Linked DNA regions of Ramlibacter pinisoli. The protein of the gene in region 1 interacts with the protein of each later gene in a pairwise test. Links are inferred from orthologs where the notes say so. Each region holds a gene or a part of one and is shown on either strand. Other genes may lie near its edges.

Region 1 (3,295 bases):
GTCGCTGGGCATCGAGACCATGGGCGGATTGGTCGAGCGCATCGTGCCGCGCAACGAGACCATTCCGACGGCCAAGGCGCAGGATTTCACGACCTACAAGGATGGCCAGACCGCCATGGCCCTGCATGTGGTGCAGGGCGAGCGCGACCTGGTGCAGGACTGCCGCAGCCTGGCCCGGTTCGAGCTGCGTGGCATCCCGCCGATGGCAGCGGGCGCGGCCCGCATCCGCGTCACCTTCACCGTCGACGCCGATGGCCTGCTGAGCGTCAACGCGCGCGAGCAGGGCAGTGGCGTGGAGGCGCGCATCGACGTCAAGCCGTCGTACGGGCTGTCCGACGATCAGATCGCGAGCATGCTGCAGGAGAGTTTTTCCACCGCGCAGCAGGACATCCAGGCCCGGGCGCTGGCCGAGGCCCGCCTGGAGGCCGACCGCATGCTGCTGGCCACGCACAGTGCGCTCGACGCCGACGGCCAGTTGCTGGATGCCGATGAGCGCCAGACCATCGACGGCCTGATGGCCGTCCTGCGCGAACGGGCGGCCGAGGCCCAGGACGCCGCCGCCATCGAGGCGGCCACGGAGGCGCTGGCCAAGGGCACCGAGGACTTCGCCGCCCGGCGCATGAACCAGAGCATCCGCCAGGCGCTGGCGGGCCGCAACGTGGAAACCCTCTGAGCATGACCGTCATCCGCATCCTGCCGCACCCCGAGTATTGTCCGCAAGGCGCACAGGTGGAGGCGCCGGCCGGTACCTCGATCTGCGAGGCGCTCCTGGACCACGGCATCAAGATAGAGCACGCCTGCGACATGAGCTGCGCGTGCACCACCTGCCACGTCATCGTGCGGGAAGGCTTCGCTTCCTTGAACGAGATGGAGGAGGGCGAGGAAGACCTTCTTGATCGCGCCTGGGGGCTGGAGCCCAACTCGCGGCTGTCCTGCCAGGCGATCCTGGCGCAGAAGGACCTGGTGGTCGAGATCCCCAAGTACTCGATCAACCACGCCAAGGAAATCCACTAGCGGCCAGGGCGGGCGACCAGGCGATCGCCCGCGTGACCAACGCCACTGTTCCGGCGGATCGGTCACCGTTCCGTCGCGCAATGGATGAGCGCGCCAGCATAATCGCGGCCATGCGCCAGATCGTCCTCGACACCGAAACCACGGGCCTGTCGGCCGAAGCCGGCGACCGCATCATCGAGATCGGCTGCGTCGAACTCATGGCGCGCAAGCTGACCGGCAACAACAAGCACTGGTACCTGAATCCGGAGCGGGACAGCCACGAGGATGCCCTGAAGGTCCACGGCATCAGCAATGAGTTCCTGCGCGACAAGCCGAAGTTCGGGGCCGTCGCCGACGAATTGCTGGAGTACCTGCAGGGCGCGGAGTTGATCATCCACAACGCCGCCTTCGACGTCAGCTTCCTGAACAAGGAGCTGGAGCTGCTGGGCCGGCCGCCGCTGCGCACGGTGGTGGACCGCGTGACCGATTCGCTGGCCATGGCCAAGGAGCTGTTCCCCGGCAAGCGCAACAGCCTCGACGCCCTGTGCGACCGCCTGGAGGTCGACAACTCGGGCCGCACGCTGCACGGCGCGTTGCTCGACGCGGAACTGCTGGCCGACGTCTACATCAACATGACGCGTGGCCAGGAGGCGCTGCTGATCGACGTCGCCCCGACGGAGGCGGCAGCCGGCATCCAGACCCGCGTCGACCTGCGCCAGTTCACGCTGCCCGTGCTGCTGGCCAGCGACCAGGAGTCGGCCGCGCACGAGGAGGTGCTGCTCCAGTTGGACAAGGCCAGCGGCGGCAAGACGTTGTGGCGCATCCAGACGCGGCAGGATGGGCCTGTTCCTGTGGCATAATCATGGGCTGTTCTGCAGCGAGCCCGCGGCTCGTTTGCAAAGGGTGATTAGCTCAGCGGTAGAGCACTGCCTTCACACGGCAGGGGTCGCAGGTTCAAACCCTGCATCACCCACCAGATTCCCAGCGAAACGGCACCCTCGGGTGCCGTTTTTTGCTTTCCGGGCCTTTGATTGCCAGGCTCCGCCCGATCGCGGCGGAGTGCTGCGTCTGTTCCACAATCCGCCCATGAGCCGTTCGTATCTCGCCGCCCCGTGGGCGGCTGTCCACTGATGGACCGCGTCGATGCCGTGGTGGTGGGGGCCGGTGTGGTTGGCCTGGCGGTGGCACGGGCACTGGCGCAGGCCGGCCGGGAGACCATCGTGGCCGAGGGCCAGTCCGGCATCGGCCAGGGCGTGAGTTCGCGCAACAGCGAGGTGATCCACGCCGGCCTGTACTACGCGCCGGGCTCGCTCAAGGCCAGGCTGTGCGTGCGCGGCAAGGAACTGCTGTATGCGCTGTGCGCCAGCCACGGCGTCGAGCACCGCCGCTGCGGCAAGCTGACCGTCGCCAACGACGAAGGCGAGGTCGCGGCCTTGCGCCGCCTGCAGGAGCGTGCGGCCGCCAACGGGGTGCCCGTCGAGTGGCTCGACGGCGACCAGGCCCGCGCACTCGAGCCGGCGCTGCGCTGCATCGCCGCACTGCACTCGCCCAGCACGGGCATCGTCGACAGCCATGGCTTCATGCTGGCGTTGCAGGGCGACCTGGAGCGCGCCGGCGGCATGGTGGCCTTCGAGTCGGCGGTTGACGGCGTGCGTCTGGCCCGGGGAGCCGGCGAACCGCACGTGGTGCGGCTGGCCGACGGCAGCGAGCTGGCTGCGGACATCGTCGTCAACGCCGCCTCGCTCCACGCCTGCGCACTGGCGCGGCGCTTCGATGGGCTGGACGAGCGGCACGTCCCGCGCGAATGGTTCGCCAAGGGCAACTACTACGCGCTGTCGGGCAAGGCGCCATTCAGCCGGCTGATCTATCCCGCACCGGCTGACGCCCACCTGGGCACGCACCTGACCATCGACCTGGGGGGGCAGGCCAAGTTCGGTCCCGACATCGAGTGGCTCGACGTGCAGCGGCCCGAGGACATCGACTACCAGGTCGATCCCGCGCGGGCCGACGGGTTCTATGCCGAGGTCCGGCGCTACTGGCCCGGCCTGCCCGATGGCAGCCTGCAACCGAGCTACAGCGGGGTGCGCCCCAAGATCCACGGGCCCCATGAGCCGGCGGCCGACTTCCGCATCGATGGCCCGGCCGTGCACGGCGTGCCGGGGCTGGTGAACCTGTTCGGCATCGAGTCGCCGGGGCTCACCAGCGCCATGGCCGTGGCCGAGGACGTGCTGGCCCGGCTCGCTGCCTAGCGACGGGCCTGGTCCTTCAGCGCCCGCGCGACTTGGCCGACCAGTGCCGGGCC
Region 2 (4,340 bases), 270 kb from region 1 along the record:
CCGCGCGCGGCATGGCTCATGGCCGCCGGCACGCCCATGCTGTGCCCCATGGCCACGATGCGCGTGGCGCCCTTCTTGCGCAACTCGGCCGCCAGGCCGGCCATCTCCTGCATCGCCAGGTCCCAGTCGCCATCGATGTAGCGCCGCTTCGACCACGGCATGTCCGTCGCCACGACCAGCAGGCCTGCATCTTCCAGCCTGGACTTCAGCAGCCGCGAGCCGGTCTCCTGCGCGGAACCTGTCTTGCCGTGCAGCAGCAGCACGCCCGTGCCTACAGCCGCCTGGGCCTTGGCCCCGCAGGCCAGCAACACGCCCACGGCGCCCAGCGCCTGCCGGCGATCCAGTCGATCGATCATGCCTGTCCCCTCCTCGCGCCGCGCGGGCGCCACCTCAGTCGTAGACGATCTGCGCCGCCCCGTTGTCGGCCTGCGCCATCCAGCTGGCCAGCGCCGCGTCGGTCGGGAAGAAGCGGGCCTGCTCGCCCAGCTGCAGCTCCGCCGTCGCCGCGTCGCGCCGCAGCGCCAGCCGCACCGGCAGCCCGCGCACCACGTCGCCCTGCTCCGTCTGCTCGCGCCGGGCCGGGAACTCGCGCACCAGGCGTTGGATGTCGGGTGCCTTGCCGTTGACTGCCACGCGCAGGAACTTGCCGAACCGGCAGCGCGCCGTCGCCAGGTCCCAGGCCTGCTGGATCGAGAGCCGGAAGCCGCCGGTGAAGCGGTCCGGCTGCAGCTTGGCCTGCACGATGACCAGCTCGTCGTCCTTGAGCAGGTTGCGGTGGGCGTTGATCACGGCCTCGTCGGCGGTGGCCTCGATGGTGCCGCTCTTGTCGTCCAGCTTGAACAGCGCCAGCTTGCCGCGCTGGCCGTTGATGACGCGGAAGTCGGTGATGATGCCGGCCAGCAGCTGCTGGTCGCGGCTGTCGACCAGGTCGTCGACCTTGGTGCGCACGAAGCGCCGCACCTCCAGCGCCACCTCGTCGAAGAGGTGGCCCGACAGGTAGAAGCCCACCGCCGTCTTCTCGAACGTCAGCCGCTCCTTCACGCCCCAGGGCATGGCCTCCACCAGCGGCGGCTCCTGCGTGCTGGCGGCATGCGAATCGCCCATGTCGAACAGGCCGCCCTGGTGGGCGTTGGCCTCGGCGGCATTGGCGAAGTCGAACGCGCGGTCGATCGAGGCCACCAGCGCAGCCCGGTTCATCTGCAGCGCATCGAAGGCGCCGGCCTTGATCAGGGCTTCCACCGTGCGCTTGTTGATGCGGGTGCGGTCGACCCGCACGCAGAAGTCGTACAGGCTGGTGAAGGGGCCGGACGTGGACCCGGACGAGCCGGCCCCCTTGCCTTCGCGCGCCGCGACGATGGCCTCGATGGCCTGCTGGCCCGTGCCCTTGACGGCCCCCAGGCCGTAGCGGATGACCTTGTCGGTGACCGGCTCGAAGCGGTAGCCGCCGCGGTTGACGTCGGGCGGCTCGAACGACAGGCCGAAGTTCTTCACCGCGTCCTCGAACAGCACCTTCAGCTTGTCGGTGTTGTCCATTTCCACGGTCATGTTCGCGCAGAAGAACTCGGCCGTGTAGTGCACCTTCAGCCAGCCCGTGTGGTAGGCCAGCAGCGAGTAGGCGGCGGCGTGCGACTTGTTGAAGCCGTAGCCCGCGAACTTCTCCATCAGGTCGAAGATCTCGTCGGCCTTCTCCTGCGGGATGGCGTTCTTGGCCGCACCGGCGCGGAACGTCTCGCGGTGCAGGGCCATCTCCTCGGCCTTCTTCTTGCCCATCGCGCGGCGCAGCAGGTCGGCGCCGCCGAGCGAGTAGCCGCCCAGGATCTGCGCCGTCTGCATCACCTGCTCCTGGTAGACCATGATCCCGTAGGTCTCCGAGAGCATGTTGGCCACCAGCGGGTGCGGGTACTCCACGGTCTCGCGGCCGTGCTTGCGCGCCACGAAGCTGGGGATCAGGTCCATCGGGCCCGGCCGGTACAGCGCGTTCAGGGCGATCAGGTCCTCCAGCCGGGTGGGCCGCGCATCACGCAGCATGCCCTGCATCCCGCGCGATTCGAACTGGAACACCGCCTCGGTCTTGCCGTCGGCGAACAGCCGGTAGGTGGGCGCATCGTCCAGCGGGATGGCCTCGAAGGTGAAGTCCTTCTGGCTGGCGTGGCGCTGGCGGATGAACTCGCGGGCGATCTCCAGGATGGTGAGCGTGGCCAGGCCCAGGAAGTCGAACTTCACCAGGCCGGCGGCCTCGACGTCGTCCTTGTCGTACTGGCTCACCGCCGAATCACTGCCCGGCTGCTGGTACAGCGGCGTGAAGTCGGTGAGCTTGCCCGGGGCGATGAGCACGCCGCCGGCGTGCATGCCGACGTTGCGGGTCATGCCCTCGAGCTTCTGCGCGAAGGCCAGCAGGGTCTTGACCTCGTCTTCCTTGTCCAGGCGCTCGGCCAGGATCGGCTCCTGCTGGATGGCCTCGGCGATGGTGATGTGGGTGCCGGGCTTGTTGGGAATGAGCTTGCTGATGCCGTCGCAGAACGTGTAGCTCATGTCCAGCACGCGGCCGACGTCGCGGATGGCCGCGCGCGCGGCCATGGTGCCGAAGGTGGCGATCTGGCTGACCGCCTCGCGGCCGTACTTGTCCTTGACGTACTCGATGACGCGGTCGCGGTTGCCCTGGCAGAAGTCGATGTCGAAGTCGGGCATCGACACCCGCTCGGGGTTCAGGAAGCGCTCGAACAGCAGGTTGTACTGCAGCGGGTCGAGGTCGGTGATCTTGAGCGCGTACGCCACCAGCGAGCCGGCACCCGAGCCGCGGCCCGGCCCCACCGGGCAGCCGTTGTTCTTGGCCCAGTTGATGAAGTCGCCCACGATCAGGAAGTAGCCCGGGAACCCCATCTTGAGGATGGTGCCGATCTCGAACTCGAGGCGCTCGACGTAGCGCGCCATCTGCTTGTCGCGCGCAGCCGCGTCGGGGTACAGCTGTGCCATCCGCTCCTTCAGCCCCTCGTGCGAGGCGAAGCGGAAGTACTCGTCGATCGGCATGCCGTTGGGCGTCGGGAAGTTGGGCAGGCGCGGCTTGCCCAGCTCCAGCACCAGGTTGCAGCGCTTGGCGATCTCCAGCGTGTTGGCCACGGCCGACGGCACGTCGGCGAACAGCGCCTCCATGTCGGCGGACGGCTTGAACCACTGGTCGCGCGTGAACTTGCGTACCCGGCGCTGGTTGGCCAGGATCTCGCCCTCGGCGATGCACACCCGGGCCTCGTGCGACTCGTAGTCGTCCGGCGCGGTGAACTGCACCGGGTGGGTCGCGACCACCGGCAGCTTGAGGTTGGCCGCCAGCTGCACCGCCGCCGCCACGTGGCGCTCGTCGTCGGCCCGGCCGGCGCGCTGGATCTCCACGTAGAAGCGGTGCGGGAAGACCGACGCCAGCTCCAGCGCCACCTGGCTGGCGCGCGCCTCGTCGCCCTGCGCCAGCGCCTGCCCCACCGGACCGGCCTGGGCGCCCGACAGCAGGATCAGGCCTTCGGCCAGCTCGCGCAGCCACTCGAACCTGCAGGCGGCCTGCGCCCGCACCACGTTGCGGGTCCAGGCGCGTGCCAGCAGCTCGCACAGGTTCAGGTAGCCGACACGGTTCTGCACCAGCACGAGCACGCGCGACAGCGCCGTCTCGTCGGTGCCGACGCCCTGCAGCAGCAGCTCGGCGCCGACCAGCGGCTTCACGCCCGTGCCGCGCGCGGCCTTGTAGAACTTGATGGCCCCGAACAGGTTGTTCAGGTCGGTGATCGCCAGGGCCGGTTGGCCATCGGCGGCCGCGGCCTTCACGACGTCGTCGATGCGGTTGGTGCCGTCGACGACGGAAAATTCGGTGTGCAGGCGCAGGTGGACGAACATGGTTCCGATTGTAGGAAGGGCCATGGCGCCGCCCTTCGTAGAATTCCCGGATGGACGCCGTGTTGAATGTGTCGGGCTATCGATTCGCCCGGCTGGACGAGCCGCAACACCTGCGTGACCTGCTGCACGCCGAGGCGTCGGCATTGGGCCTGCGGGGCACCATCCTGCTGGCGCACGAGGGCATCAACCTGTTCCTGGCCGGCCACGCGCCGCAGGTCGACGCGCTGCTCGCGCTGGTGCGCCGGCAGCCCGGACTGCAGGCCCTGGAGGCCAAGCGCAGCTGGTCGCGCGCCCAGCCGTTCCGCCGCCTGCTGGTCAAGGTCAAGCGCGAGATCATCCGCATGAACCAGCCCGCCATCGCGCCGCAAGCCGGCCGCGCGCCCGCCGTCGACGCGGCCAAGGCCAGGCGCTGGCTCGACCAGGGCCACGACGACGAGGGCCGGCCGGTGGTCACGCTGGACACC

Evidence for each region.
Region 2: the proteins of dnaQ (region 1) and dnaE interact in binary tests that used the Escherichia coli proteins (3 or more experiments, as listed by UniProt). The link is inferred for Ramlibacter pinisoli from one-to-one orthologs.

Annotation. Positions count from the first base shown.
Region 1 is NZ_WSEL01000003.1:170,746-174,040, reverse strand. The notes cover bases 1-2,988. They hold dnaQ (DNA polymerase III subunit epsilon), read left to right. Parts: upstream 1-1,124; coding sequence 1,125-1,853; downstream 1,854-2,988. Other genes in these bases: GON04_RS01980 (NAD(P)/FAD-dependent oxidoreductase), read left to right, coding at 2,124-2,988; fdx (ISC system 2Fe-2S type ferredoxin), read left to right, coding at 676-1,014; hscA (Fe-S protein assembly chaperone HscA), read left to right, coding at 1-673. Outside these bases: more of GON04_RS01980, read left to right, coding at 2,989-3,242; GON04_RS01975 (quinone-dependent dihydroorotate dehydrogenase), read right to left, coding at 3,239-3,295. UniProt on the Escherichia coli protein: DNA polymerase III is a complex, multichain enzyme responsible for most of the replicative synthesis in bacteria. The epsilon subunit contain the editing function and is a proofreading 3'-5' exonuclease.
Region 2 is NZ_WSEL01000003.1:442,338-446,677, forward strand. What follows is about bases 191-4,223. They hold dnaE (DNA polymerase III subunit alpha), read right to left. Parts: upstream 3,877-4,223; coding sequence 391-3,876; downstream 191-390. Other genes in these bases: GON04_RS03295 (alpha/beta hydrolase), read right to left, coding at 191-356; GON04_RS03305 (sulfurtransferase), read left to right, coding at 3,927-4,223. Also shown: more of GON04_RS03295, read right to left, coding at 1-190; more of GON04_RS03305, read left to right, coding at 4,224-4,340. UniProt on the Escherichia coli protein: DNA polymerase III is a complex, multichain enzyme responsible for most of the replicative synthesis in bacteria. This DNA polymerase also exhibits 3' to 5' exonuclease activity. The alpha chain is the DNA polymerase catalytic subunit.